DNA from 3 places in the Brevibacillus sp. FW306-2-1A-C05A genome. Region 3 is predicted to be linked to each of the others. Evidence: predicted binding sites of a transcription regulator. Region 3 holds the regulator's gene; each other region holds the start of a gene.
What was found. The regulator LexA, encoded in region 3, represses DNA repair genes until DNA is damaged. The targets are predictions, from matches to a motif close to CGAACATATGTTCG.
Positions count from the first base shown of each region.

Region 1: the regulator LexA is predicted to act here: its motif matches at 6,836-6,849, upstream of ruvC (crossover junction endodeoxyribonuclease RuvC).
Region 2: the regulator LexA is predicted to act here: its motif matches at 2,430-2,443, upstream of AC3WJN_RS13630 (YolD-like family protein).

Region 1 covers NZ_JBYSWV010000005.1:80,855-91,025, reverse strand. Annotated here, with positions in the region: gene tgt (tRNA guanosine(34) transglycosylase Tgt) at 1-1,119, opposite strand, end outside; gene queA (tRNA preQ1(34) S-adenosylmethionine ribosyltransferase-isomerase QueA) at 1,238-2,266, opposite strand; gene AC3WJN_RS06385 (SpoIID/LytB domain-containing protein) at 2,309-4,255, opposite strand; gene AC3WJN_RS06380 (DUF2905 domain-containing protein) at 4,440-4,658, opposite strand; gene ruvB (Holliday junction branch migration DNA helicase RuvB) at 4,655-5,653, opposite strand; gene ruvA (Holliday junction branch migration protein RuvA) at 5,658-6,275, opposite strand; gene ruvC (crossover junction endodeoxyribonuclease RuvC) at 6,272-6,772, opposite strand; gene AC3WJN_RS06360 (hypothetical protein) at 6,900-7,091, opposite strand; gene AC3WJN_RS06355 (hypothetical protein) at 7,224-8,306, shown strand; gene AC3WJN_RS06350 (BofC C-terminal domain-containing protein) at 8,390-8,959, opposite strand; gene AC3WJN_RS06345 (bifunctional 2',3'-cyclic-nucleotide 2'-phosphodiesterase/3'-nucleotidase) at 9,219-10,171, shown strand, end outside.
Region 2 covers NZ_JBYSWV010000019.1:72,089-82,259, forward strand. Annotated here, with positions in the region: gene AC3WJN_RS13615 (glycerophosphodiester phosphodiesterase family protein) at 40-1,050, shown strand; gene AC3WJN_RS13620 (hypothetical protein) at 1,120-1,320, shown strand; gene AC3WJN_RS13625 (hypothetical protein) at 1,483-1,707, shown strand; gene AC3WJN_RS13630 (YolD-like family protein) at 1,944-2,237, opposite strand; gene AC3WJN_RS13635 (bile acid:sodium symporter family protein) at 2,506-3,438, opposite strand; gene AC3WJN_RS13640 (hypothetical protein) at 3,721-3,960, shown strand; gene AC3WJN_RS13645 (YhcN/YlaJ family sporulation lipoprotein) at 4,101-4,547, opposite strand; gene AC3WJN_RS13650 (hypothetical protein) at 5,288-5,482, shown strand; gene AC3WJN_RS13655 (hypothetical protein) at 5,626-6,066, shown strand; gene AC3WJN_RS13660 (O-methyltransferase) at 6,169-6,846, shown strand; partial or broken gene AC3WJN_RS13665 (DUF3862 domain-containing protein) at 6,913-7,140, opposite strand; gene AC3WJN_RS13670 (YkgJ family cysteine cluster protein) at 7,225-7,572, shown strand; gene AC3WJN_RS13675 (hypothetical protein) at 7,897-8,094, shown strand; gene msrA (peptide-methionine (S)-S-oxide reductase MsrA) at 8,318-8,842, opposite strand; gene AC3WJN_RS13685 (GAF domain-containing protein) at 9,048-9,527, shown strand; gene AC3WJN_RS13690 (hypothetical protein) at 9,856-10,038, opposite strand.
Region 3 covers NZ_JBYSWV010000001.1:48,611-58,781, reverse strand. Annotated here, with positions in the region: gene AC3WJN_RS00335 (MerR family transcriptional regulator) at 1-56, shown strand, start outside; gene glnA (type I glutamate--ammonia ligase) at 91-1,425, shown strand; gene AC3WJN_RS00325 (hypothetical protein) at 1,704-2,042, opposite strand; gene AC3WJN_RS00320 (MerR family transcriptional regulator) at 2,246-2,641, shown strand; gene AC3WJN_RS00315 (arsenic resistance protein) at 2,660-3,649, shown strand; gene AC3WJN_RS00310 (hypothetical protein) at 3,907-4,098, opposite strand; gene AC3WJN_RS00305 (hypothetical protein) at 4,221-4,694, shown strand; gene AC3WJN_RS00300 (FusB/FusC family EF-G-binding protein) at 5,309-5,947, opposite strand; gene AC3WJN_RS00295 (CD3324 family protein) at 6,119-6,382, opposite strand; gene AC3WJN_RS00290 (DUF4269 domain-containing protein) at 6,725-7,291, opposite strand; gene AC3WJN_RS00285 (DUF456 domain-containing protein) at 7,419-7,904, shown strand; gene lexA (transcriptional repressor LexA) at 7,966-8,589, opposite strand; gene yneA (cell division suppressor protein YneA) at 9,220-9,561, shown strand; gene AC3WJN_RS00270 (DUF896 domain-containing protein) at 9,654-9,851, shown strand; gene crcB (fluoride efflux transporter CrcB) at 9,951-10,171, shown strand, end outside.

The DNA of each region.
Region 1 (10,171 bases), on a different contig from region 3:
ATCTTCACTCAATCCATACTGAGCGAAAAACTGGTCCCGGAAATCTTGCAAGCGGTCTTCAGCAATCGCCTGGCGCACCTGCTCCATTAGCTTCACTAGGAAATGCAGATTGTGGTAGGTGGTCAAACGGATGCCAAAGGTCTCCTCCGCCTTGATGAGATGGCGGATGTAAGCGCGGGTGTAATTCTTGCACGTGTAGCAGTCGCAATTCGGGTCGAGCGGAGTAAAGTCGCGTGCGTATTTGGCATTGCGGATGACCAGTCGTCCCTGGCTTGTCATGCATGTCCCATTGCGAGCGATCCTCGTCGGCAAGACGCAGTCAAACATGTCAATGCCGCGGATTGCGCCGTCGATCAGAGCGTCTGGCGAGCCTACTCCCATCAGGTAGCGAGGCTTGCCTGCCGGAAGCAGCGGAACGGTATGCTCCAGCACTTCGTACATCAAGGAAAACGGTTCGCCCACACTCAGCCCGCCAATCGCATATCCCGGAAAATCCATGGAGATGAGGTCTTTGGCGCTTTGCTCGCGCAGGTCGTTGAACATTCCGCCCTGTACGATCCCGAACAGAGCCTGCTCGTTCGGCCGTGAGTGCGCCTTCAGGCAGCGCTCCGCCCATCGGGTCGTGCGCTCCATCGACTTTTTCACGTAGTCGTACTCCGCAGGATAGGGCGCGCACTCGTCAAACGCCATGAAAATATCGGCGCCGAGCGCGTTTTGAATCTGGGTGGCCTCCTCCGGGCCGATAAACAGCTTTTCCCCGTTCAGATGAGAGCGGAAGGAAACCCCTTCCTCTGTGATCTTGCGGAGGTTGCTCAGGCTGAACACCTGAAATCCGCCGGAGTCCGTCAGAATGGCGCGGTCCCAGTTCATGAAGCCGTGCAGCCCGCCTGCTTCGCGGACGATTTCATGCCCCGGACGCAAAAACAGATGGTAGGTATTACTGAGGATAATGCCCGCTCCGATCGCTTTCAGCTCCTCGGGACTCATCGTCTTGACCGTTGCCTGCGTGCCGACTGGCATGAAGACAGGAGTGTCAATCGTCCCATGGGGAGTGTGCAGCTTTCCGAGACGAGCGCCTGTTTGCTTGCATGTTTTGATTAATTCGTAGCGTACAGCCAAATTGTCGCACTCCTCAAGCTATGTATGTAAGTCTTTCCTATTATAAGAAAACTTGAGAGTGAAGTAAACCCACCCGACTTATAAGTATACACTTATACGGGTGGGATGTGTACCTTTTTTAAACGATCAGCATCGCGTCCCCAAAACTGAAGAAGCGATATTCCTCCTGGACGGCCGCTTTGTACGCATTCATGACATGCTCCTTGCCAGCCAGCGCGCTGACCAGCATCACGAGCGTCGACTTGGGCAGATGAAAATTCGTCAAAAGCCCGTCGAGAATCGAGAACGTGTATCCCGGGTAAATGAAGATGTCCGTCCAGCCCGACGTCGCCGCCAGCTTGCCGCCGTTCGCACGTCCGACCGTCTCCAGCGTCCGGCACGAGGTCGTTCCGACCGCAATGACTCTTCTCCCCTCCGCCTTCGCCTTGTTCACCAGCTCAGCGGTTTCTTCCGGAATCTCGTAATACTCGGCGTGCATGACGTGCTCCTCGACCGAGTCGGCAGAGACCGGCCTGAACGTGCCGAGTCCGACGTGCAGCGTCACGTACGCGAGCTGTACGCCTTTTGCAGCGATTTGCTCCAGGTAAGGCTTGGTGAAGTGCAGCCCGGCTGTCGGCGCCGCCGCTGAGCCTCGCTCGCGCGCATACACCGTCTGGTACCGTTCGCTGTCTTCAAGCTGCTCATGAATGTAAGGAGGCAGCGGCATCGAACCTAACTGGTCGAGAATCTCGTAAAAAATGCCCTCGTACAAAAAGCGTACGATCCGCCCGCCTGTCTCTGTCGCTTCTTCGCATACGCAGCGCAAAAGCCCGTTGCCAAAGACCACTTCCGTTCCCGGCTTCATCCGCTTGCCTGGCTTTACCAGCGTCTCCCAGCGATCGTCCCCGAGCGATTTGAGCAAAAGCACCTCGATCTTCGCTCCCGTCTCGGCCTTTTCGCCGATCAGCCTTGCGGGCAACACGCGGCTGTCGTTCATGACGAGCACGTCCCCCGGCTGCAAATGGTCGATCAAGTCGGTAAAGCGCTGATGGGAAATGGCGCCAGTCTGTTTGTTCAAAACGAGCAGCCGCGAAGCTGTCCGGTCTTTCAATGGATGCTGGGCAATCAGATGCTCCGGCAGTTCAAAATCAAATTGTTGCACGTCCACGAATCGTTAACTCCTTTAATGACAGTTCATGTGGCAAAAGCCTTACTTGTCAATTGTCACATCCTGGTAATAGTGTTGCAAAATCTGCAGGTAGTCATACCCTTTCTCCGCCATTGCGCGAGCGCCGTATTGCGACACCCCGAGGCCGTGTCCAAAGCCGTAGCCGCGGAACAGGAACTGCGGTCCTCCCTGCTTGCCGCCCTGGATCACTTCGACATCAAACTTCGTGCTGCGCAGCGGGCTTCCCCCTTGCTGGAAAAGCGAGCGGAAGGCATCCGGGGAAGGAACGGCAATCGGAACCCCGTTCGCCTCCATCGCGATCACGCGCCCGGACGGTCCTCGCTTCGTCACTTTCAGACTGGTGACGTTCCCCTGAATGCGCGGTGCCTTGTTTTTGTCCTGGTTCGCATTGAGCAAGGCCGTCAGTTCAGCGGAAGTAAACGGGCCACGCGTCCACGCATAAGCATTTTCCTCGGCCTCTTCGGAAAGAATCGTCACCTCAGCGCCGCTTGGCAAGGTAGACAAAACCCGATGCGTCGTCGTGCTCGGACCCGTGCGCAAGTTCGTGTTTTCCGTTGTGATGACGGCTATTCTGGCGCCATTGGCCTCTGTGCCTGTCAGCCGCACCAGGTCGCTGCGCAAATATCCGATCGTCCCGTCCGCGAGCTTTACCCGATACCACAGGCTCGCCGCTTCCAGCGGATACGTATCGTCGCTCTCGACGGGCCGCAAATACGGAACGGGATTTCCCCACACTTCTGTGCCATCGGCGGTCATTCCGCCTGCGTTCGAGTAGAACAGGGACTCGACGAGCTTGCCCTGGTAGTAGATGACTTCCCCTGCCGTCTCATCCACCGCCTCGCGGACGTCCTCCGACTCTTTTCCATAGCCGTAATACGCCTGCTCCGTCACCGTATCCGACACGTTGGCAATCCCGTACTTGTTTCCTTGCCACAAAGCTCTCGTTCTCGACAGGACCGCCTGCGTTTTCAACGCTTCCAGCGGCCAGCCCGGAGCCATTTCCGAGCCGACAACCCCGTACAGATACTCCTCCAGCGGCAGTTCATTTACAACCGTCAGGTGACCGTTGTATTCCGACAGCTCCATCTCGCCGCGGTACGTCCGCTGCTCGCGTTCCACGACGCCGATCAACGCTTCCGGCTCCGCCTTTTTCGCCTCGACCGTCAGCTTGGCTTGCGGCGAGAATACGTACTTCCAGATCGGCTCATCCGGAGAGCCGTAAACATCTTGCTTCAGTACGACATACGACTGGCTGTCAGGCGCCTTGTAGGAAAAGTTCGGAAAAGCGCTGCTCGCTTTGCGCGCCAATGCCGCAAGCGCTTCCTGGCTGACCTCGTCGCCGATCCAGACCGCGTATTTGACTTTTTCGCCGTTTGACAACAGCACAGGGTACGCCGGGATGCCTTTTTGCTCAAACGACTCCTGCCATTTCTGGGCTTCGCTCAAGCTTTTGAACTGCCCCGCTTCCAGCCGGAGCGGGCCTTGGACAACCGGCTTTTGCCCCGTCGCCTGGGCCACGGCCGCCACTTGATTGGCCGCTGCCTGATACGTGTCGTATGTACCGCTGACAACCTGGTAAACGGTTTGTCCGCCTCGTTTCGCCACCTGAATCGAGCCTTCATATTTGCGCTGGCTCAAAAGCTGAGCGATTTGCTGCGCTTGGTTCCAGTCTGGCGTCTGCGCCACGATCAGATGATATTCATCCACCCGGTAACGGGCAGCTTCCCCTTTTAATTCTGGCAACTCGATCTTGCCTTCCGGGCCTGCTAACGTCACTTCCATTCCTTTTTCAGCAGTCAGCGTAACGGAAGGAACAACTCCCCTGTAGCCTTTGCCCGTATCCACAAAGAGCGCCACCCGGATATGTTCAGAAGCCGCCTCGGCCGGCGCTGGTCCTCCCATGAGAGCAACTGTCATCAGGCTCACCGAAAGGACTTTCCCCATCCACTTCTTCTTCATGTCGTCCAACGTCCTTCCTTTCTCCTGATCTCATCTCGTCGAAAATTGGCATGTACTCCCATCTTTTTCGACAATCACAGGCGATTTTCCTGCCCTCGCCCGCAAAATGGGACCAGGCGACGCAAACAAAAAGCCACCGGACGAAACGGCTCCGATGGCGTACAAACAGGCTGTGTGTGCAAGGCAAATGCCCTCATTTGAAAAGCCGGAACAAATACATCCCAAGAGACAGCACGATGCTGATGACGATGCACGTCACGACCGGAAAGTAAAATTTGACGTTTTCCTTTTCCACCACAATATCCCCAGGCAGGCGTCCCAGCGGCAAAAAGCGGCCGCCCACCTGCCACAGCAGGCCGATGACGATCAGCACGGCTCCGCCGATAATGAGAAGCTTGGCTATTGGATTCACGATTTCATCTCCCGCCCAAAGTGCTGGTACGCGCTCGGGGTCAGCACGCGGCCCCGCGGCGTCCGCTGCATGAAGCCGATCTGCATCAAATACGGCTCGCACACGTCTTCAACGGTTTGCGCCTCTTCGCCAATCGTGGCGGCAATCGTATCGAGCCCGACCGGACCGCCGTCAAAGCGGTCGATGATGGCGAGAAGCAGCTTGTGGTCGATATGGTCCAGTCCGCAGGCGTCTACCTGCAGCCGCTCCAGCGCTTCTTTGGCAATCTCCGTCGTGATGACGCCCTCGCCTTTTACCTGGGCGAAGTCGCGCACACGCTTTAACAGACGGTTCGCCACGCGCGGAGTTCCCCGCGAGCGACGCGCGATTTCTTCCGCGCCGCCTTCGCGAATAATCACCTGAAGAATATCCGCTGCCCGAGAGACGATAAAGGTCAGCTCGGGAACGGTGTAAAACTCCAGGCGGTTCACCACCCCGAAGCGGTCGCGCAGCGGCGCAGAGAGCATCCCTGCCCGCGTCGTCGCGCCCACAAGCGTAAACGGCGGCAAATCGAGGCGCACACTGCGCGCGCTCGGCCCTTTGCCGATGATGATGTCGAGCGCAAAGTCTTCCATGGCCGGATAGAGCACTTCCTCGACGCTCCGGTTCAGCCTGTGAATCTCGTCGATAAACAGCACGTCGCCTTCCTGCAGGTTGGTCAAAATCGCCGCCAGATCGCCTGGCCGCTCGATCGCCGGTCCGGACGTCGTGCGGATGTTCACCCCAAGTTCGTTGGCGATAATTTGCGACAGCGTCGTCTTGCCCAGTCCCGGCGGTCCGTACAGTAGGACGTGGTCCAGCGATTCCTTGCGCATTTTCGCCGCTTCAATAAAAATTTTCAAGTTTTCCTTGACGTGCTGCTGTCCGATATACTCATTCAAATAACGAGGACGGAGGCTCAACTCCGCCGCATCTTCTTCCCAGTTCATATGCGTCGTGATGATTCGCTGATCCAAAATCCTACCCCCTCATGAGCAGGGCAAGCCCTTGTTTGATGAGCTTTTCCACACTATCGCCCTCTTTTGATTTCTCCGACAGCGCATTTCTGATTTTTTGCAGCTCGCCGTCCGAGTAGCCGAGCGCCGTCAAGGCGTCGAGCGCCTCGTTCAACGCGGAAACCGCCTGCTCGCCTGCTGTCAGATCGCCTGCCGCGACGGTCAGGATCGCCGATGGCGTGTATCCGACCAGTTTGTCCTTGAGATCGAGAATGATTCGTTGCGCGGTCTTTTTGCCGATTCCAGGAAACTTCGTCAAGTAGGTCACATTTTCCTGTTGCACCGCCATGACCAACTGCTCGGGAGTCGCCGCCGCGAGAATCGCCAGGCCGCCCTTTGGCCCGATACCGTTCACGTCGAGCAGCTTGCGAAACAGGTCGCGCTCGTCACGGGTGGCAAAACCGTAGAGCAATATCGCGTCTTCGCGGACGTGATGGTGCGTGTACAGCTTGGTTTTGCTGCCTTCGTAGCGCACAAACTGGTACGGATTGGGACAAAACAGGCGATACCCGATCCCTCCGGCTTCTACCACTATGTATTCTGAATCGAGGTAACAGAGTGTCCCTTCCACAAAATCAATCATTTTTGAACTCCTTCCGAGATGGAGATGAACGCCCGAAACTGTGCGTGCGTAATCGCAATGCCCAATGCATCCGCCACGTCGTCAGGCTTCGGCACTTCTTTCAGCCGCAGCAACAGCTTGGTCATTTCCTGTATTTGCTTTTTCTCTGCCCCGCCGTAGCCGGTCACCGCCTGCTTTACTTGCATCGGCGTGTATTCATACACAGGCACTCCGGCCAGCTCCGCCGCCAGCAGGATGACGCCGCGCGCTTGCCCCACCGTGAAGGCCGTCGTCACGTTTTTATTGAAAAACAGTTTTTCTACTGACATTTGATCCGGTCGATACGTTTCCAGCAGGCTTTGCATCGCTTCAAAAATCTGCTTCAAGCGAAGCGGAACGGGCAAGCCTGCCTCTGTCTGAATGCTGCCATACTGGACGGGACGCAATTGGCTACCCTGTTTATCCAGAACCCCAAACCCAACGATCGCAATGCCAGGGTCGATTCCTAAAATGCGCATGGTCCACTCTCTCTCCGTGTGCAAAGTTTCTACTCTCTACTGTATCACAAAGCGCTCGAAAAGCGAACGTGTATTTCCATGCAAAAACCCGCTCCTGCCAAAAGGAACGGGTCATACGGCGTCGCTTTTAGTGTTTGTTCATTCCAAGTGAGTCCGACACATCATGCTGCATGTGCGCGTATTCATCTACGCCGCTCTGCATCTGCTCCTGGATCCGGTTGATCTGCTGGTAATTGAGCTTGTTGTGTCCTTGGTTCAATTGAACGTACAAACGCTGGTGGAACTGGTCCTTGTAGCTACCTCTGGGCATGGTAGACATAAGAAAAGATTCCTCCTTCGATCGCCGTATGAGTACAGTATGGCGTCCCGCCTCCGGCCTTATGATGCCAAGATTTACAGCTCATTTCCGCCGTTTCGTCTTGAAACCATATAGGGTGGAGGTGCTGATTCGGTGCGACGTTTACTAGCCGCTTTCTTACTCGTCACGCTTCTCTTCTCTGTCTGCTGCGCAAAGCAGCCCGCCCAGGCGAAAGGCAAAGAACCGATTACCGTTTCTGTCTCTGTATCGCCGACTTCGCCTTTTCACTCTACGCTCAATGTTCGCGCCCAGCATTCGTTCGTCAAACGGCTGTTTGCCGCAAAAAAGGTTCCGGCTTTCGTGAATCCCCACTGGGTTCGCGCCACCTTGACCGTCAAAAAGCGCCAGTTTGTGTACGACCACGACGGGAATTTGTTTGAAAGCAACAAGCCGCTGCAATACCTTTTGCCGACGGATGTTCACCAGCGAATCGAGGAGCTTGTCGCGCAGGTGGAACGCGTGCATTATGCCAAAGCGACGCCGTGGGAGCAGGTCAAACACACCTTCGGCCGCATGGAGTACGCCACCGTCATCGACCTGGAGACTGGCGAGCGGTTCCACGTCCAGCGCCGTGCGGGCAGCAGGCATGCCGATGTGCAGCCGCTGACGCGCACAGATACGCAGACGATGAAAAAGATTTACCAGGGCAAATGGAGATGGAAGCGCAGAGCGATTCTCGTCAAGGTCAACGGCGTTTATTTTGCCGCCTCCATGCACGGCATGCCGCACGGTGCAGGGGCGATCGCGGGCAATGACTTTCCCGGCCATTTTTGCATCCACTTTTTCGGAAGCTCGACCCACAAGCGCAAGGAGCCCGATCCCAGCCACAGCCTGATGATCGAAAAAGCGTCCGGCTCGCTTGCGACGACGATCACAGGCGCTACTGCCGAGGAGCTGGTGGGGTATTTCCTCACTGCCCTGCACGAACAGGACAACCACGTGCTGCAAATGACGACAGACGGCTTCCCGCTGCCTGCCCGGCTGTCTGACGTAGCCTCCGTCCGCAAGACCGAAATCGTCATTCCTTCTGACGAGCGGGGGCCGTTGCTCTCGGAGGTCCACGTCCACCTGACTTACTTCACGCATGACAACCATGAACGGAACGAAGAGTGGACGTTTCTGCTGCGCCGCTCCACGCCGTGGGACAAGTGGCGGATTATCGCTGTAGACTTGTAACGAAATGCAGCACAACAGTACGGCAGCACGAAAAAAACCGACCATTCTCCCTGCGGGATCGCCGACTTTTTCCTCTGCTCGCTTTAGTCGCCATCCAGTTGAAACTCCCCGTACGTCGACAGGACGCTGTTATACTCTGCCAGATTGCGAATGCGGATGCCCCGCTTCAAGCTCTCCAGCTCTTCTTTTGGCAGGCTCGCTTCCATTTTTGCCGTGTTGATGCGGTAAAACGTCTGGATGACGTCCTGCTCGGCGGGAACCCCGTGAAACAGCGTCAGCATTCCGTCCGCCGACAAGCCGAAATGGCCGTTCTCCTTGCATGCGGGAGAAATGTCCTGTTCCCTTCTCATTAAAATCATTTTGCTCGGATCGGCTGTCACGATCTCCCAGCCTTTGTAATCCCCCATCGCTTCCGGCAAATGGCCTGCGGCGATCGGTTGACGCTCTTCATCCCGGACGCCGCACAAGTAGCTGCGGGTCAACACCAGTTCATACGGCTTTCCTGCCACCGTTGCCGTCTTGCCGATGTCTGTATGCAGCAGTTGAAGCAGTCCGTTCTCTCTGCCTCCGCTGCCTGCCAGCAGGATACCCAATACGACACCGGTGAGAAGCGCAGCGCCCCACGATGCGTACACCATCCATTTTTTTCGCATGATTTGATGAACCCCTTCTTATACCTTTTTTCCTAGTTTTGCCATGTTTGAAGGGGGACATACGTGAATCTCTCAAGGATTCGTAATTGGCGAGAAATTTATCGCGGGCAAACGGCAAATTGAGCAATCATTATATCTTTTTTGTCAATAGACAAAATTTAATAATCTTAACCTACAATTATCTACCAATCTACAGATTGTAGTGATAAACTATTTTTGCTTGGCACTTATTGTGAACTTATTGGAGGTCAACCAAAAAATGAAAAAGACAAACAAACAAATGCTGACCGCTTTTCTCCTCAGCACTTCTTTAGTTGTCAGCGCTCTCACGTTCCCTGTTACCCCTGTGAGCGCCGAAACTGGCTCCACCCTGAAGCTCCGCCTGCTTGAAACTACCGATATCCATACCAACATCGTAAACTACGACTATTACCAAGACAAAGCCACGGACGAGTTCGGCTTCGCCAAAACCGCTACGCTGATTAAAAAAGCGAGAGACGAAGCGAAAAACAGCATCCTCATCGACAACGGCGATCTGCTGCAAGGAAACCCGCTGGGCGACTACGTAGCGAAAATCGATCCGCTGCAAGACGGAGAAACTCACCCGGTTTACAAAGCGATGAACCTGTTGAACTACGACCTTGGCAACATCGGGAACCACGAGTTCAACTTCGGTCTGGAACATCTGGATCGCAGCCTGAAGGGCGCGAAATTCCCTTACATCAACTCCAACGTCTACATCGACGACAAGGATAACAACCCGAACAACGACAAAAACATGTTCACTCCTTATCAAATCCTCGAGCGCAAGTTCAAGGACGAGAGCGGTAAAGAAGTAACCTTGAAAGTCGGTGTCATCGGCTTCGTTCCGCCGCAAATCATGCAGTGGGACAAAGCGAACCTGGAAGGCAAAGTGATCGCCAAAGACATTGTGGAAAGCGCCAAAAAGTTCATCCCTGAGATGAAGCAAAAAGGTGCCGACATCATCGTAGCGGTTCCGCACTCCGGCATCGGCCCGGTTGAACCGGCAGCGAACCTGGAAAACGCGAGCTACCAACTGAGCAAGGTCGAAGGCATTGACGCGATCCTGTTCGGCCACTCCCACCTCGTCTTCCCGGGACCTGGCTTTGAAAACATCCCTGGCGTTGACGGCGAAAAAGGCACTATCAACGGCAAACCGGCTGTCATGCCTGGCTACTGGGGCAACAACCT
Region 2 (10,171 bases), on a different contig from region 3:
GAACGCACAAAAAGTCACGACGCTGGAGGATTACAAGTCATGTCCACTTCCGATAACAGACCGCGCAAGCAATGGTACCGCAAAAAAGTGGTCTGGATCCCGCTTTTGTTTGTCGCCTACGTCTTTTTCGTCAACAGCTCCTACCTGGCTGCTCCGCCTGCCGGCTCTCCCTTTTTGCTCGCCCACCGCGGAATGGCGCAGACCTTTTACATGGAAGGGCTGACGAACGAGACGTGTACAGCCGAACGAATTTACCCGCCGGAGCATCCGTATCTGGAAAACACGCTGCCGTCCATGAAAGCCGCCTTCGCAGCAGGTGCCGACGTCGTGGAATTTGACGTCCACTGGACGAAAGACGGGCAATTTGCCGTGTTCCACGACTGGACGCTCGGCTGTCGCACGAACGGCGACGGCGTCACCAGAGATTTTACCCTGGCCGACCTGCAGAAGCTCGATATCGGCTACAACTATACGGCAGACGGAGGACGCACCTATCCGTTTCGCGGAAAAGGCATCGGGCTGATGCCGTCGTTAACCGATGTGCTCAAAGCGTTCCCCGACGAGTCTCTGCTCATCCATATCAAGAGCAACGATCCAAACGAAGGACAGGCGCTCGCGGACGCCTTGCAGTCTCTGCCAAAAGAACGGCTGGAAAAGCTGACAGTCTACGGAGGCGACGAGCCGATCGCCGCGGTGAAGAGCCAAATCCCGGAGCTGCGCGTCATCTCGATGGATACGATGAAAAGCTGTCTGATCCCGTACATAGCGGCGGGCTGGTCCGGTTACGTTCCCGACGCCTGCGCCCACACCCAGCTCCACATTCCCGATCAAATCGCGCCATGGCTGTGGGGTTGGCCGAACCGTTTCATGGCGAGAATGGAAGCAGTAAATACGCGCGCCATCCTTGTAGCCGGAAGCGGCGATTTTTCCGCAGGCTTCGATACGCCTGCTGACCTCGACCGGGTGCCTGCTACGTTTACGGGCGGTATCTGGACGAACCGGATTGACCGGATCGGACCTGTTTTTCCCGAAAAATTCGCAGGGAACTGAAACGATTGCCAAGCATATTCGTAAATACGAATATAAACCGATCCTACACGACGACTGGGAGTGATGGAGATGTTAAAAAAGCTATTGAAAAATTTACTGGGTAATCACTCGACTTCTTCCCACAAATACCGGAAATACAGCAGCAGCGACTACAAGTATCGCAAAGGATACGGTTCCAGCCACGGACATCGGCACGGGCATGGGCACTCCCATTACGGCAGCTCCCACTACAAGCGGAAGCACTCCAGCAGAAGTTTTTTCAGCAGCTAGGCGGTCCCGTCCCTTGCATGCGCACGCGTAAAAACACTCTGTTTGCCTGACAGCAGAGTGTTTTTTGTCGTTCAGACGGTCATTTAGTTAACATAATAAATATTATGTCTCGTTCAAACAAACGCCTTCCTATGCTACAATATGGAAAAGGAGCGTGCACAAATGAACCCTTCCAAATCGTTTTACTATACAGTCGATCACGCCATGGTGGATGAGTACAAAAAAATGCTCGACTTGATGAAAATTCCTTACACGATCGAAGCCCCTGTCGCTTTGCTAAAGGAGGGAGCCGATCAGTATTCGTTCGTGTTCCCGAACATGCCGGGCCGTCTGTACGAGATGGTGAGCAAGCTGTTCAAGGGCGATGGCAAGCCTTATCCGCAATAGGCAAGCTATCCGGGCAAAAAAAAAGGACCCATTTCTGGGTCGAAGATAGGAAGTGGAGAGAATGCATGCTATGTAATATATACTAACATATCATAGTCGATTGTCAACGCTTTTTGGCAATTTTCTTGATTTTGTGTTAGGTTTTCTTACATAATATCTTTTTACTTCCTCATCCAAACGAAAAAGGAGGGCATAGTCGCCCTCCTTCTTTTGTGCCTGCCGCTAAAACTCCAAGCTCAGCCGCGCACATTCACGATCTGCTCCAGCTCAATCCATTCGCTTCTCGTTTCGTTGACCAACTGGACTTTGCGCGCTTTCGGATCGACCCACTTGACCACGCCCCACATGCTTTGCGTGTTGCCGCACTCGCCGTCCAACGAAACCCACCAGCTTACCGTCACCGCGTAATCCTCCCTGCCCGAGTCGCGAAGCAAATACAAAAACGATTCGCGCTCCTGCTTCGTGACCCCCGGCGGAGTAGTGCGCTGCCGGGAAGCTTGCCGTCCCGCATAGCTAGTTCCGATCCCCACTTGCTTTCACCCACCCTAACCTGCACAAATCGTTGACGGCGCGCCTCATCTGGCGATCCGCCGCGATTGTGTTGATCTCTATTCCGTTCTCCAGCATTTTGTAGACACGAAGATGTACAGTTGTCAGCACCGGAACCCGCTTCATCACATTGTGGACGGGCACAACTATTGTCTCCAGCAAAAGCCTCACCTCGAACGTACGTTTGTATGTATTATATACGAACAACATGCGAACAAGCAATAAAAAAAAGCAGGATTTCCCTGCTTTCTACTGCGCGGCTTCCTGGATGATTTTTTTCGGTGTTTTCTCCACGACGTCCAAAAACTTGCCAAAGGTGGAAGCGAGCGTCTGCTGGAACAGCATCCCGAGCACGACAGGCAGCGCGACTGTCGCCGGGAAATACGTAATCGCCATGACCGCTCCGGCACTGATGTTGCGCATCCCGCTGTTAAAGGTCAAGGTCACGATCACATCGCGCTCCCAGCCAAAGAGCCGGGAGATCCACCACCCGAGCAGGTAGCCCAAAATCGCGAGGAAAAGCACGACCAGCGCCATTCCCAGCAGCCTGGCATCAAAGGCGTGGAAATAGCTTGCGACCATCGAGCTGTTGATGGCAACGACGACACCCATGCCCAGCTTGGAAAACGGAGCGAGCTTGGGAGCCAACGTCTTTTTGACCCTCCCCTGCGAAAAATGATGCAGCAGCATCCCGGCAAGCGACGGCAGCACAATCATGTAAAACAGCCCCTGCATCATGTCCCACGTGTCCATCTCCACCTTTGCCCCGAGCAAAACGTACATGCCAAACGGAACGACAAGCGGCGAAATCATCGTATCTAGCAAAATAATCGAAAGCGTCAGGGCAATATTGCCCATGTAAATCGACGACCAGAGAAAGCTGGAGATCCCGGTCGGTATAAGTGCGGCCAACAAAAAGCCTGTGACGACATGCATGTCGTCCGGGTAGAGCAGATGAGCCACTCCCCAGGCGATAAACGGCATCAGCGCATGCAAAATCAGCAAATTGACGACGAGCGGCAGCGGCCGTGTCAATACTTTGGCAAATTCCTTGAACCCCGCTCCCAAACTCCCGGCAAAGGTCATAAAGGCAAACACCCACGGCGACAAAAAGGCATAGGGCTGAAGATGAGTCCCGGCCAACACGCCAATCGCCACACTGCTCGGAGTCAATACCGGCATTATTTTTTCCAATGACTTGTTTACTCTTGCTAAAACATCCACACTCTCCACCTCATTCGCTTCCGAAAACGCTCCACGGATCTTCTCTCACGGCTCAACGAAAAATTCCATCCTCTTATATTACGCACTAGGCAAGTTTATTTCCATAGTAAAGAGATAAACATGGTAAGACAAAGTGTCGAAAAAAATGATTTTATCCGCTCTTGCGCAGGCTGCCAGACAAATCGTTGCATACTTCTCTGTCATCGGGTAAAGCCTAAGGCAAGGAAAGGAGGTATTTTTATGAACGGAATGGATTGGGTAGAATTTATCCGCAAAACCGAAGATAAAATGTACCACCTCCATCGGGCCATTGATGGGATTTGTAATGAGCCGGATTACAAAGAATCCGTTTCTGCCCTGACCGAAGTGGTAAGGGATTATCAAGTGCTGGTTGAGAAAGCGAAAGACGAGCTGCGCGGCGTCGACTTGCATCGTGACCGCGATCATGACCGTGACCGTGTTCATGGCGATTGCTATTAAACGAATCCAACTCCCATCCCGGGAGTTTTTCTTTTGCCCTCGATGCGTTGTTCATCGGCAACCGTTCGCCTCGCCTGCTTGTTCACCGACCGCAAAAAGCCTCGGCCACCTTTTTGGCAAGCCGAGGCGCTAGACCGCTATTACCCTTTCATTTTCTTTTCCAGCTTTTTGCTCGCTTTCTTTTTCTGGCACGCTTCCTTGACATCCGTTGGCCACGGAGCGCCGCTCATCGCTTGCAAATCCATAAACAGCTTCTTGTCAGAGGTCACGTGGATTTTTGAATCCGGAAAAGCCTCCTTCAGCTTGCCAGAGACTTCTTTTTCAATCGACTCCAGCCGAAAGCGGTTGAAATTGCTCACCTTGATCGCCAGGTTCAGGTCTTTGTCGATGTGGACGGCTGCCACTTCGTCAATGCCATCCACCCTGCCTGCAATCGCCTTTGCCTGCTCCTCCCATTCGGTATGGCGCACGGGCGCCGGAGTGCACAACGGCTCCGCGTCGTTTTTCTGCTGGGTTTGCGCGTTGTTCTTGCCCGTGCAGCCCGTAATCGCCAAGACAAGCGCCAAAACAGCAAGGATCGTTCGCATGCGAAACACCTCCAGATCAATTTTCCCTTTCTTTAGGATGACCGGAAATGGAGCATGTATGAATGCGCGATCCTTCCATGGCAAGTTCTCGCCAACGTACAGCCGAAAGTATGGTACAAAAGACCTGAATATGTATGGCTCGCTTTTGTTGCAAGTAAGGCTTTCGTCGCAGCAAAAAACTTGGCTGCGCCAAGACATTGGCAAGGCTTTAGTTGCCCTCATACTGGATAAGAATCTGTATAAAAAAAGCGGTGGCTCCTCTGCATTTTTGAGCCACCGCGGACCCCAAGAACATTGTGAGTCCTCGTATAGAATATACCAAAAGCGCGTCAAAACGCGATAGGAGATCATTGGATGCCGGACGGCAAAAAAAATCCCAGCCGCAACTTCCGGCCGGGGCGTACGGGGTAGTACGCATATGTCATACGTGAATGATCTAATCATAAAGTACGATCTTCCCCTAAACAACGATCAATTTTAGGTAATTATACCTATGTATGGAACAAAAAAATAGCGTCGACCTATCTGCATAAATTCAGTCGAACGCATCGAATCCCCAAGTTGGATTATACTAGCTAGCTTGGATTACTTTTCTATTATCGCTAGAATTGGACGATAATACCATGCGAAAATAATGGTAACGGACGCAATTGTTTCCTCTATTTTTCCGTAAGGCTCCATAACAAATACCATTATTCCTCAAAATATCCAATTATGTTACAATGTACATGGTGATAACGATGCTCATTTTGTTTCGATTTTTTTTGGAAATCATTCGCATACTGATTTGCATGGCCATTTTTTTGGTGGTGACAGGCCCGGTGGTCACCTTGTTTTTTCCCGAACAAGCGCCGGGGGAAGGCATTTTTTTGGGCGCACGCCGCCTTGTTTCTCCTCCTGCTCGTTTACTACCGCAATCGGCTGCAGCAATCTAGCTGGTTTCCAAGCAAGCACAACCACCCGCTTTCCAGGATGGCTACCGCGCTGCTCTCCTTTAGTGCAGCCACATGCTTTTTCGCAGCCATCTACATGACGTACCTCCAATAATTGTCGTTGACAGAAAGTGAGTGCAAATCCATTGACCGCAAAGCATGCCTATACGCTCAGCACGATTTTGTTTCTAGCCAGCGGGTTGCTCTACACGCTTGAAAGAATGCTCGCCTACTACATCTGGATCGGGCAAATGCAAGCCGCCTCTGCCACCGGGCAGTTTCCCACGCAGCCGGAGCTTCCCTCCCTGTTCACCAACGGCTTTGTGACCTTTTTTCTGGCGGCAAGCCTTTTTCTCTTGATCGTCGGGATCGTTTTGTCGACTCCCAAGCAGCCATCCGTTCGTCCAGGTCACGAGTCGGGCGCCGCGAATCCTGCCGGGGGGAATGCTTCGTCCATTGGCGCGCGAGAGCACGAAGCTGAAGCAGCGACGGGAGGCTTTGACAGGCTGCCAACGTATTTGGTTTACGGAATCATAGCGTTTCTGGGCTTTCTCATCGTCGTTGGCTTCCTCAATTTCTTGCGCTGAAATCGCCTTTGCATTTCCAATATTTCGACGATGCAGCTTTTATGATATGCTGTTTTTGCCATATGCTCTTTTCGTAGCCTTGTCATAAAAAGGAGGGAAACCATGAATCGCGAACAATGGACAGCCGTAGACGAGTATTTTACGCAAAAATTCGTTTCAGCCGATCCGATCCTGGAAGCCGTGCTGGAAAACAACGCTTCCGCTGGCCTCCCGCCTATCGACGTCGCGCCCAATCAGGGAAAATTTCTCCATCTGCTGGCACGCATCCAGGGAGCCCGGACGATTTTGGAGATCGGGACACTGGGCGGCTACAGTACGATTTGGCTAGCCCGCGCCTTACCTGCCGACGGTCGGCTCATCACGCTGGAAGCGGCACCGAAGCATGCCGAGGTGGCCAAAGCCAACATCGCCCGTGCCGGGCTGGAATCGGTGGTCGAGATCAGGCTTGGAGACGCCTTGGACAGCCTTTCTGCGCTCGCGGATGAAAAACAGGGACCGTTTGACCTCATCTTCATCGACGCCGACAAGAAAAACAATCCGGACTACTTCCGCTGGGCGCTGAAGTTCTCGCGAAAAGGCAGCGTCATCATTACCGATAACGTGGTACGCAAAGGTGCCGTCGTCGACGAAGCCACCAGCGATCCGAACATTGTCGGCGTCCGGCAATTCGCCGATCTGGTCGCAAACGAGCCGACGGTTAGCGCGACCGCAATTCAAACGGTCGGCAGCAAAGGCTACGACGGCTTTGCCATCGCGCTGGTAACGGAAGATCCGCGTTAACGAGCCGTACAGACATCCTGCGAAGAAAAACCCGTCGTTTGCGCTTGCTGCAAAGACGGGTTTGGTTTATTTCAGCCCATATTGGCCTTTGACTTGCAGCTTGCCATCCAGAAAGGTAAAGCTGGCGTTGCTGCCCGCCGCTTCCCCTTCGTACATGTAGACCACGGCATGAAATTGCCCTCCTTTGTTGCCCGCTTCGGAGAGCAGCTCACCTTCTCCGCCGATGATGTTTTTCACTTCGTTATACGTCATCCCGTTTTCTATCTGGTCAAAGGCTGCTTTTGTAATTTTCGCCTTGTCGCTGTTCGCCGACTCCGTGCCGGCCGCCCTTTTTTCTCACCGCAAATGGCAACTTTCAAATAGAAAGGTTGTGCTTTTGTGAATACACTGCCATGCCAAGACTGCAAAGGCTTATGCTGCGGTCCTGTGCCGATCACGGAAAAAGAGCGCAAGCACATACATAAGAAGCTGAAGGCCATGCCGAAAAAGCTGCGCGAAAACTTGGAGCAGCAGCCCCGCTTTAGCGGAACCTGTATTTTTTATGACATGAACAAAGATCAGTGCGGCATTCATTCGTTTCGTCCGGAGATATGCCGCATGTTCGGCTATCACGAAGACCTCGTCTGCTTTCGCAAGCCGGAGCTGGCCACCAAAGGAAAGGTCGCAATCAAAGAGAGGTACATCGGCCACCTGAGCATTGATTTTACGTGGAAAGATTTTCGCTGACACTCCGCTTGCCATGGCGCGTCGCTTCTCCCCCTCTCCTGTAACCAAAAATCCCCAAAACCGTATTGTCCATGGGGAGGGATCTTCGCCTATGTTCGACGATATTATAAGCAACGGAATCCTTTGGCTGCTTTTCATCGCCTGGGTATTGATTGTCGCGTCACCGTCTTACCGAATCAGATGGCTGTATGTCCTGGCTATCGGGTTGCTCATCTTCTCGATCTTTTGGGACTTTTCCGGGGTTGAAGCCGAAATCCACCGGCATGGACACTAGACGTAAAGAGAAGGAAGGCGCTGTTGAAATTTCCGGGAGGTGTCTGCTAGATGGGACCGTTCATCGGCTTTGGCCTGCTCGCTTGTCTGGCTATCACGCTTTTTCTCGCATTCGAAAGGCTGATCGAGCGCAGCCTGCCCACTGACAGCTTTTTGGCAGGCATGCTGTTAAAAACGATGTTGTTTCTACTCGTGTGTGCGCTCGTCTATTTTGCGTTGCCGTGGTTTAGCGGCCTGTTTGTACTCTAAACGGTGCCGTTCGAAAAAGCTTGCACGACGAAGGAGATAAAGCTGTATCGGGCGGTCGGCAGCAGCACGTACGAACGGCGCTCCAGATCACACACCTGGCTTGGCCGAAGCGTTCGCTAAGAGTCGTTTGGATGAGCGAACAAAAAAACCCGCCTTTTGCCAAAAGACGGGGACTGCCAGCAGCCTGTTCGGCTCTGCTACTGTGCTGTTTTTGCTGCCGCGCTTATGTCGTTTCCTTCCAATGCTCCTGAATGTACGCGTCGCGCCCGGATTTCTCGCGGTCTTCCTTGTAATGCTTCGGATTTTTCTTGTGGTAGCCCTGGTGGTATTCTTCTGCCGGATAAAACGGAGCAGCAGGCAAAATTTCCGTGACAATCGGCTTCGAGAAGCGGCCGCTCGCCTCCAGCGCTTTTTTGGACTGGACTGCCAGCTCGTGCTGTTTTTCATTGTGCGTAAAAATGGCTGTGCGATACTGGCTGCCGCGATCATGAAACTGCCCGTCAGGATCTGTCGGATCAATTTGCTGCCAATACAGCTCGAGCAGTCTCTCATAAGGGAACAGCTCCGGGTCGAACGTAATTTGAACCGCTTCCCAGTGCCCGGTCTGCCCCGTTTTGACCTGTTCGTAGGTCGGGTTCTCGACCGAGCCCCCTGTATAACCCGAGACGATGCCTCCGATCCCTGGCAACTCTTCAAACGGAGTAACCATGCACCAGAAGCACCCTCCGGCAAATGTCGCTTTTTCCATGCTGTCTTTTGCCTCCTATCCATGCCTTGCCCACGAGAAAATTCGGTCCATCTCCCTTCATTGTACTAGAGCTCTCTACCAGCTTCTAGCAAAACTTGGGGCCAGCCGCATACTCTCGGCGAATTTGCCGGAGCCATTTCTCACCCGGATGGTTTATAATGGCGGAGTAGATCAACAGATGCTCAGCGGGTGGGAGGTAGCTTTCATGTTCAAACTCGAAAAGTTTCAAGGAAAAAAAGAAGAAAACTACGAACTGGTCATCAAACAGCTAGAAGCGCTGCTTGCAGGCGAATCCAACCAGGTCGCCAATCTGGCAAACGCCGCCGCTTTGCTGAACCAATTTTTCGAGGAAGTAAACTGGGTCGGCTTTTACCTCAATGACGGGAATGAGCTGGTGCTTGGACCGTTCCAGGGGCTGCCTGCGTGCGTGCGCATTCCGTTTGGCAAAGGCGTATGCGGCACCGCGGCGGAGAAGCGGGAAACTGTTCGCGTGGAAGATGTGCACTTGTTCCCCGGCCATATCGCCTGCGACGCCGCATCCGAATCGGAAATCGTCGTGCCGATCATAAAAGACGGCCAGCTTCTCGGCGTGCTCGACATCGACAGCCCGCGAAAAAACCGATTTGACGAAGTCGATCAGCTTTATTTGGAAAAGTTCGTGCAGGCGCTCGTTCGCTTTTTGTAGGCGCGCTTCCGCAGGGCAGGAACGAATGCTTGCCCCTCCGTGTGCGGAATGTAGCTTCGTCCATCTTTTGGGGCTTTGGTGCAGCCTTCGTTGCCTTCCTGTCGATGCGACTGTTTCTCTCTTCTTGGCTAGTAAAAAAAGAGCAGGCTCCCTCTGCTCTTTTTTGCTTTCATGAACTTGCTTTCATTTTCGGCAGTAGTGTTTTGCCCGCTCTTTTATCACTTGCTTTTTCGTCTTCGCTCTTATTCGCTGCACGGCGCTCGTCTCCCAGTTGCAAATCGCCCCCGGAATCGGCGCATAGAACCGAAACGCGCGGCTTTTTGCCTCGTTACTTGCTCTTTTTCCAGATCAAAACAACGAGGAAAGCGACGTGCAGCATCAATAAGCCCGTCAGCAAGTAATTCGTGGTCTGGATTTGCTCCTGCAGCGAAGCGAGCTGCCGCGTCACCTCCGACAAGGAATGGCCCGTTACGTCGCCTGCTTGCCGGACCCTTGCGGAAAGATCGTTCAAATATTGGTGCAGCTTCTGTAAAGTCTACGTTTTGCATCGAAACGCCATCCTCTTCCCAGGTTTCATTAGCTTGCAACGATTCTGTCATTTGGCCTGGCCGTGTCTATCGGAAGAGGCAAAAAGCGGCGTTTTT
Region 3 (10,171 bases):
CCCGCCCAGGCGAGGACGCATTGATTCGTGGAGAGCTATCCCGCTTCTTCCACTGATATAAAGTTGTGAGAGAGACAGGAGGAGAGAAATGTGAGCAAGTACACAAGAGAAGACATTATGCGATTGGCCCAGGAAGAGGACGTGAGATACATCCGTCTGCAGTTTACTGACCTGCTGGGGATTATCAAAAACGTGGAGATTCCTCTGTCCCAACTGCCAAAAGCGTTGGACAACAAAATGATGTTTGACGGTTCTTCCATCGAAGGGTTTGTTCGTATCGAGGAATCGGATATGTATCTGGTACCGGACCTGGACACCTGGGTTGTTTTCCCGTGGGGCAACGAGCATGGGAAAGTTGCACGTCTGATCTGTGATATCTATATGCCGGATGGCTCTCCGTTCGAGGGTGACCCTCGCTATATTTTGAAGCGCGCGTTGAAAGAAGCAGAAGAAATGGGCTTCTCTGCGTTCAACGTGGGACCAGAACCTGAATTCTTCCTGTTCAAGCTCAACGAAAAAGGCGATCCTACGCTCGATCTGAACGACCAAGGCGGCTACTTCGACTTCGCTCCGCTCGACACCGGCGAAAACTGCCGTCGCGACATCGTATTGACCCTGGAAAAAATGGGCTTTGAAATCGAAGCTTCCCACCACGAAGTAGCGCCAGGCCAACACGAAATCGACTTCAAATACGCGAACGCGCTGCAAGCAGCAGACCAGATTTTGACTTTCAAGCTGGTTGTAAAAACGATCGCGCAAAAACACGGCCTGCATGCAACCTTTATGCCAAAACCGCTCTACGGTGTGGCAGGCTCCGGTATGCACGCGAACCAATCCTTGTTCCGCGGCAACGAAAATGCGTTCTACGACGAGACAGACGAAATGGGCCTGAGCCAAACAGCGAAGCATTACCTCGCAGGTATTTTGCAGCACGCTCGCGGCTTCACAGCGATCACCAATCCGCTCGTGAACTCGTACAAACGTCTGGTACCTGGCTATGAAGCACCTTGCTACGTGGCATGGTCGGCGAAAAACCGCTCTCCATTGATCCGTATCCCAGCCTCCCGCGGCATGGGAACCCGTATCGAAGTGCGCAGCCCAGACCCGGCAACAAACCCGTACCTCGCTTTGGCTGTCATGCTGAAAGCCGGCCTGGACGGCATCAAAAACAAAGTGACTGTACCACCAGCGATCGACCGCAACATCTACGTGATGACCGAAGAAGAGCGCGAAGCAAACGGCATCGTCAACCTGCCAGCTACGCTCAAGGAAGCGATCGAGTGCCTGAAAGCCGATCCAGTAATCTGCGAAGCCCTGGGCGAGCACGCGCTGGTACACTTCATCGAAGCAAAAGAAATCGAGTGGGATATGTTCCGCACACGCGTCCACGACTGGGAGCGCGAGCAGTACATGAGCACTTACTAAAATGGAAAAATCCCCTTGCGCCTGCTGGTGCGAGGGGTTTTTGCTTTTGTGGGCAGCTTTCGAAATTCACGTCGATGTATTGCTTTTGCCCACAATTCGCCCACAAATTTTCTAGTTGTAGATTGTTAATATGTGTTTTTCAAATTTGTCCATCCTATCTGTTTTAATTTTTTGGAAATGTGGACGAACATATCCGGCAGGTTGGGATATCACACCAGCACCTGCAAACGGACCAGGCGAGACTGGGAAAGTATGCTCCACTAATCGTGGAGCTTTTTTTATTTGCATGTTATTCGTTTCATTTCCGCCTCCATTTCATTGCGTAAGAATGCTTTCGCTTCATCGTTTCCGGTAAGCTCCAGCAAAATCGGGTTCTCTTCGCTGCTTGCAATGACCGTAAACGTTAAAAACGGGCAGCATTTTCGCTCCAGCCGCACCCATTCCTGCACAAGCCGTAACGTATCTTGATCCTCCGGAAATTGATACTGAACCCCTTTTTCAAGCTCCGCAATGCTAATCCTTCTCGAATCAAGCTCTTCCCAAATGCTTTTGTACTCCACTCGCTCCGCTTCCGTAAAGACTGTGTGGCAACAAGCGATAGGCATTTTTGGGCTCATTTTGTCTTCCCCTTTCACGTTTCAGCAAGAATGCCTGATTTTCTACAAGCTGAACGCCCAGAGCTACCGCACCACTGACTGGAAAAGCACAAGCACAGAGCGTATGCAACTAGCAACTGATTTCATTTACAGCACCTTCCGCAAAGAGATATAATCGAATCGTAAAACTTAAAGTTAACTTTAAGTCAAGGGGGGGAGTTGTTATGTCTGGACTTAGCATTGGGCAACTTGCGGCAAGGGCAGGGGTAAACGCATCGACGCTGCGTTACTATGAATCCGTTGGCTTGCTTCCTGCTCCGGAACGTCAAAATGGGCAACGCCGGTATGATGAACAACTACTCGAACGTATCAGTTTTATCAAGATCGCGCAGCAAACAGGCTTTAGCATCCAGGAAATCGCGATTTTGCTAGAAGGTTTTGAAACCAGTGGTCCACTGTCTGAGCGCTGGGAACAAATGGCGAAGCAGAAACGCTCCCAACTTGAGGAAAGAAAAAAACAGCTTGATTGGATGATACAAATATTAGACAGCGGGCTAAGCTGCAAATGCCTTACGTGGTCGGAATGCCTGAAAAAAATAGAAACTACGGGTTCGCGATAGGAAAGGGCTGGGCGAGAAATGATTTCAAGAGAACAATTAGAAAAGAATCAAGTGTGGCTTTATGCGTTCGTGTTCGTGATTGCTGCTGGATTCGGGTTGTTATGGCCAGAATCAGGCGAGAGCCTTGATCGTACGATTTCGTTCGTGCTTGCCATCTTGATGTATGGAATGTTTGCCCAAATCCCTTTTTTTCGTTTAAAAGAGGCACTCTCGAATCGAAAGTTTATGTATGCGCTCCTTCTTGTCAACTACATAGCCGTACCAGTCCTTGTCTGGGGGTTAACGCGGTTTCTTCCGGCCGATCCAGCAATCTTGTTAGGGGTATTTCTTGTTTTGCTTACCCCCTGCATTGACTATGTGATTGTCTTCACCCATCTTGGGCGTGGGAACGAGAAACTCGTGTTGGTTTCAACCCCGATCCTTTTTGTCACCCAAATGCTTTTTTTGCCCGTTTATCTATGGCTTTTTATGGGCGAGAAAGCAGCAGAAATCGTGAGTGTCGGGCCATTTCTCGAAGCGTTTTTCGGGCTTATTGTCGACCCGCTGATTCTTGCTCTACTTACGCAATGGTGGTCAACAAGACAACCACGGGGAGAACGGTTTCTTGATGCGACAGCATGGCTGCCTGTGCCTTTTATGGCGCTAACGCTTTTTGTTGTCGTTGCCTCGCAAATTGCCAAACTGTATAGCTCTTTTGATTCGATCATCCAAGTGATTCCTGTCTATGCAGCATATATGGCGATTACACCGATTATTGCGCGGATTATTTCCCATCTATTCCGTTTGGATACCGGAGCAGGGCGAGCTTTGATTTTTAGTGCAGGCACGCGTAACTCTCTGGTCGTTCTTCCGTTTGCATTGGCGCTGCCGGAACCGCTAAACGGAGTGGCGTCGGCAGTGATCGTGACGCAAACCATTGTAGAGCTCATTGGGGAGCTAGTATATATTCGGCTGGTTCCAAAGGTGCTTTTGCGAGGGGCGGAGGGAATTGCGAAGAAACAAAAGTGATTCGTTTACATAAATGAGTTAGTAGAACATTTTTTATTGGGGTTTTAACGAGGCTGATCCGCTCCTGCAACCAAGAGTGGGAGCGGATCAGAAGGAACTGGCGATTTCCTGCTTTCCGGACTAGCTAAAAAGAGAGAAAGCAGAAGCTACCATGAAAACAGCACTCAAGCTGCTTATAATGAAAATAGTCCCTCTTGTTCTTTTTTTGACCAGAACGGATTGAGCCAGGAGGGAATCCGAGCATTGTTGGCGAGGAACTATTTCTGGCGCTTTTTCACGAACAGCACAGCGCTGGCAGCGACGACGCCTGCGAGGTAAATAATTGCGTACGATATGGCGCGCAAATAAGACAACTCTGAAGGAGTTCCGTTATAAATGGCGGTAGTAGCCGAGACGAGGATGATGCCGATGACGTAAACGGCCAGCCCGATCAAAATGCTTTTTCCCATGTCAATCTCTCCTTTGTGGCCTAGCTAGTGAGAGCATAACATGAATAAGGATTCTTTTCTATTTTTTGTAAAGGGTACAAAATCAAAAAGATAACATTGTTTCTTATAGGAAAGGAACCTTTATGAACCCGCAACTAAAACAACTCCTGCTCCACTTCGACGACGCAGCCGAATGGTATGCCCCGAAAGACTTCGATTACCGAAAAGAAATGCAGCAAGTAAAAATGGTAAAAGCCCGCTTGGAAGCTGAAACAGACAACCGTTTCGAACTGGACGACTGCGTACAGGACGCCTCGTTTTTCGCAGAGATGTACATCCTGGAAAAAAGCCAACACGATGCGAAAGCGAGCGGGGGAAGCTATGCGATGTGCTACGAGCTGGCGATCCGCTTTTCGGCCTTTGGACGGTTCGTGACGATCCTTGGTGCTTTTGACGAGACGGGAAAGCAACCAGACATGAACCGCATCATCGCCACGCTGCAGGAGAACGGCTACCGCTACATCCCCGCAGACGAGCTGAACACCTTGTACGATGGGAAAAATCAAGCGATGATCGGCGAATACACCTGGTGGAACCGATTTTTCGACTACTTGTAACAGCCGCATCCTTCTTTTGCCCGCCGCTTTGGACGAACCATTTTTGTCTAGCGGGGCTTAACCTATCCGATCCACGTACATTCAGTTCGCCCGGCATGCCGAAACAATCGTTATCTCGCTTCCGACCGGCCTATCTGGCTGTACCATGCTCAAGCCAATGGAAGCTGAGAGGGCAGTTCCCCCGCCTAAACAGCGAGTGGCGGAACAGTTTGGATGTACTCGCCACGCTGGCAAAATAAGAGAAACGCTAGCAACTCCCGTGAAAAAGATTAACCTCACCTAACTTTGGTCAGGAGACAGCAAATAGAGAAGCAAAGTATAGTAAAGGTACCCGAAAGGAAAATCCTCCCTTTCCGTTGATGGACGCCATTGTCGATGAAAATCGCCCTCCTGATGGCGTGGCCTTTGTGGAAGCTCCATTTCTCCGCGCAGTTTTCGCAAAGATAGCGGGCTTCATCAAAGATTCGGTCAAAAGAACGAATGCATCCTCTCGCCCGTTTGCCGTCAACTGCCCCTTGAGTTGCTTGAGGGGTATTTTTTATGAAAACGGCTCCTTGTTCGCTAAGCTTGAACAAGGAGCCGCCACTGTTTTTCGCGCATGATCGTGTTTCTGCTCATTTGACCATCGTAGCCAGAAAATCATGCAGTTTTTCCAGCGAACGAATATTTTGATTGCAAGTGACGCTGTCTTGACACAAGTAGTTTCCTTTTTTCAAATACGTGCCGTTGCCCGCCCCCCGCGCTTCCAGGACGAACATGCCGATGTCGGTAATTTTGTTGCAGATCGCACAAATCCCTTTTTTGGGCAGGGGAGTAAAAACGCCGTGAATGCCGATCAGCTTGTCAGGGTAGTAGGCGATAATGTACTTTTTGTCTGCCCCGCTGTCGAACCAGCTTACATACGACGTCTCGGCATACGGGATTTCCGCTGTCGCAGGCGGCTTGAGCTTCTTGACCTTCGGGAACATTTTTTTGATCGCTTGCTCGGTCAAAGCGGGAAAAGGGATGATATACGGCGAGAGCCGCAGCAAAAACTGTTTGGCTTCGTTCTTTTCCTTGATGGCTGCGAGTGGCGCAAGCAGTTGTTTTTGTTCCTCTGTCATGCCGGGGAAGAGCTGGAACACGGATTCCTGGGCGATTTCTTTGCGGGCCCGGATGACGTTAGGGTCTGTGCTGCTTGTGTATGCGTTCAACAAGGTTTGCACCTGTGCTTTGATGAAGTGATAGTGGTGGGGTGAAATAAATGGTTGCATCTTTCTGGTTCCTCCTTGCAGCGTACTCCGTCAGGCGTGAGGAGTTGTGATGGTGTTTGTACCTTCTACTGTAAAAGGAGCGGAGTGCGCTGCAAAGGGAAAGAACGATTGTAAAAAGAACTCGGCATAGGAAAAGCACTGACCGTCTCGTGGACGCGCCAGTGCTTTTGTCTATTTGGCATACACAATCTTTTTGATCGTTTCCGTCGAGAGAAAGTACTGCTCGGCCAGCTCCTGGATGGAGGCGCCTTCGCGAAAAGCGTTGCGGATCGCGCTGTTGCGTTCATCCAACTGTTTTCTGCCGCCGGTCCGGGTCCCCCATTTGTGATGGGCCGTCTTCGGTTTCGGAATGTAGATGATTTCTCCCTGCACGTACTTTTGGATTTCTGCGATCAAGGTTTCTGGCAGCATGCTGGCTGCATTCACATATTTCATTTCCGCTCGCTCCTTATTTTTAAAGTGAAAAATAAGGGGCAAAGCCAGGAAATAAGAAATGAGATACGTTAGAGAAGGCGATGAATTGTCTAAACGACTGTCCACCTCATGCAAAGTATCGCCTTATTCCCAGGCTTTGCATGAGACGCTGCAGTATCTGGCAAACCAATTCCATTCACCAACCACACACCCCCTCGTTCGCGTTTTCTCCCTGCGCGCCGCCAAGTGCCCGCGCAGTAGTTCCCATTATAAATCATCTGTCCGCCATTTGCACCGCGGCTCTGGCGATTTTTTCGCCACGCGCGCGCCGTCCGCCTATGCGACAAAGGAGCGGGGGACTCTTTACCTGGTCACAAGAGTGCGGAGCTGTTCTTCCGTCCACTTTTCCACATCCAGCAGCGCCTGGTATGGATCGTCTCCCGGAATGTTAAAATAGGAGGCAAAAGCAGGTTCGGTTTTCAGGCCGTCTTGCTTGAGCTGGCGGATGGCGCGGAGGGCGTCAGCGCCACCGAGCAGCAGCAAACGGTGCTCGACGACCATGTGCCGATACGCATTTTGCTGTTCGACCGGGCGCGGTTGGGCAAACAGCTCAAACCAGAAGCCGCAGGCAAAAAACGTAATCAGGCAGGTGGGCACGCCTTGCACGAGCAGACGAGCTTCCTTGTAGCCTTCATACGCCGCATACGAAGCGCGGACGACGTCGGCAAACTGCTCGAGGTGGTGGCACTCGCAAATAATGTCCAGATCGCTGTCCGCAATGTCGATGTCCAGAGGGATCGTACCTGCGAGCACGGGATCGAACGCTTGCAGCCGCTGCATGACCGCGGATTGGGCGATGGCCTGGCCCGCAGCTTTTTGTTTCGGTGTCCCGTTGTGCAAATAAGAGAGGTCGCGCCAGTTTCGCGTCATAGTAACCCTCCGCTTTCGTTAAAATAGGCAGGTACTCCTCGCAGACGGCCTCACGGATTCGCAAAAGAAGAGTGCAACTTCAATCGGCTTTTTCTCGTATTACCTATGTGAGAGGAGTGCATAGAGAATGGATATTGTTCTTTGGATTATCGTGTTGGTGCTTTTCGCGCTAAGTATCGCCGGTATATTTTTGCCAGTACTACCCGATACGATTTTACTGTGGGCAGGCTTTTTGCTCTACCACTTTTTCATAGCCGATCCGGGAGCGGGGTTGCCAGCGTCTTTCTGGTGGGGGATGGTGGTGCTCAGTATCTTGCTGTACGGTGCGGATTTGTTGACCAACATGTTTTTCGTGAAAAAGTACGGCGGCTCCAAATGGTCTTCGGTGGCTGCGGCCGTAGGGATTGTTCTCGGAATCTTCGTGTTCCCGCCGTTCGGGATGCTGATTATGCCGTTCGTGCTCGTGGTGCTGGTGGAGTTGCTCGTGCAAAAGCAGCCGATAGAGAAAGCGGTAAAGGCAGGCTTTGGCTCGCTGATCGGCTTTTTGGGAAGCGCAGTTGTCAAAGTCGTGTTGCAGGTGAGCATGATCGTCTGGTTTTTCCTTGCCAGATAAATATAATGATAGAGACGAAAAAGGACAGCGGAGGCTGTCCTTTTTTCATGCGCTGGAACGATTAGTGGATGAGGCGATAGACGCCAATGACTTTTCCGAGAATGGTGACGTTGTCCAAAATGATCGGTTCCATCGTCGCGTTTTCCGGCTGGAGGCGGAAGTGGTTCTTCTCTTTGAAAAAGCGCTTGACGGTCGCTTCGTCTTCTTCTGTCATGGCGACGACGATATCGCCGTTGTTGGCGACGTGCTGCTGGCGCACGATTACGTAGTCGCCGTCCAGGATACCGGCGTCGATCATGCTGTTCCCGGAAATCCGCAGCATGTACACCTTGTCTGAAGTCACGATATTTTCTGGAAGCGGGAAGTACTCTTCGACGTCCTCAATCGCGGTAATCGGCTGCCCGGCGGTTACTTTCCCGATGACGGGAACGCGAACGACAGAGTCCTCGAAGTTGTCCTGGAAGCGGTCTTCCTCAGACAGCAGTTCGATGGCGCGAGGCTTGGTAGGGTCGCGGCGGATCAGCCCTTTCTTTTCCAAGCGCGCCAGATGACCGTGCACAGTAGAGCTGGAGGCAAGTCCGACAGCTTCGCCGATTTCGCGGACGGATGGAGGATAGCCTTTGTCCCGGACTTCCTTGCGAATAAATTCGATTATGGCTTGTTGTCTGCTGGATAATTTTGACATAGAGAGACACCCCTGATTTCTCGAACATGTTTTCCTATATTATACCATGGGAGCTTGCGTTCGACAAACATAAGTTCGATTTTGATGCGAACAGGAATTTTTGACAGGGTAAATGCATTTGATTCGACAGCATCGGCCAAATCTCGAAAAAAGCGCGGGCGGGCGGCCGGAGCCGTAAGTTGCAGCCGTTCCATTGTAATAGAGCCGGGCTAACTCCAAGTCGGCAAACAGTTCCATCGTCGCGGAGCCGGGCTTACGTCGAGCCACAAGCCGCTCCATCGTCGCGGAGCCGGGCTTACGTCGAGCCACAAGCCGCTCCACTGTCGCAGAGTCGAGCTCACGTCAAACCGCCAGCCGCTCCAGTACCGAAGAGCCGAGCTTACGCCAAGCCACAAACCGCACCAACGCGGCACACTTGGACTTCTGTTCAGGCAGCAAGCAACCAGCTAGAAACGAGCTAAATCCACCCCAATAGAGTCGCCCGGCAGCGTCATCCGAAGCAAAAACGGCTGCGCACAGCAGCTCCGCGCGAATTTGCGAGACGGCGGTTTTTGTATTGACATGAACATATGTTCTCATTTATGATAGGGATACGAACTTATAGAACGTATGTTTGCAGGGGGTCATATTATGAATGCCATGTCTATCCATAACCGTTTCGAGAAAAAGCAGCCTCGCCGCGTCCGTTTGGGCATCACGAGAGGACAAGCTATTTTGTTTTTGCTGACGTTCTCTCTCTTTTTTTACTTGCTTACCGAACTGGTGTTTGCCTCTTCTGCGCATAAAGAGCCGCTAAAAGGAAAAGAAGTGACCGTTCGCTCCGGCGACAGTCTTTGGACGATTGCTGTGCGCCATCATCATTCGGAAAAGGTGGATGTGCGCGATCTGATTTTCGATATCAAAATGGCGAACAACCTCGACAGCAATCTCATTTATCCGGGGCAGACCTTGTTCATCCCGGAAACGGACTGATTCGAGCACTTGCCCGCCATCCGCTCTCTTGCCAGTTCCGACTGATATGATATAATAAAGCGGCATTACTACAGAGTGGGAGGAACCGGAACGTGGTATCTGACGCAGAAATTAAACGAATCAACGAACTGGTCAAGAAATCTCGCGAGGTTGGCTTGACTGACGAGGAGAAGCAGGAGCAAAAAGCTCTGCGCCAAAAGTACATCGATGCGGTCAAGATGTCGCTTCGAGCGAATCTGGATTCCATCCGCTATGTGGAAGATCTTGAGGAAAATCGTCCAAAACAGTAAACTTACTTGTATTGATACGGCAGACATCCTTGCTTGACGCTCGGGTGTCTTTTTGTTCCTGACGACTTCTGCCAGTTTTGCAATTGAGGAGGGGGACCAATGGCATGGGTGGCTGTAGCGGTTGGGGGAGCAGTCGGCTCGTTGCTTCGTTATGTGCTGGCGCTGGTTGCCAATCAGCCGGGCTGGCCTGTAGGCACGTGGCTGGCGAACATCATTGGCTCGTTTGCCATCGGCGTTTTGTTTGTGATCGGCAAGGAGCGGGGAGGCTTCTCGCCTGAGCTGTATCTTTTGTTTACGACAGGCATTATGGGCGGATTCAC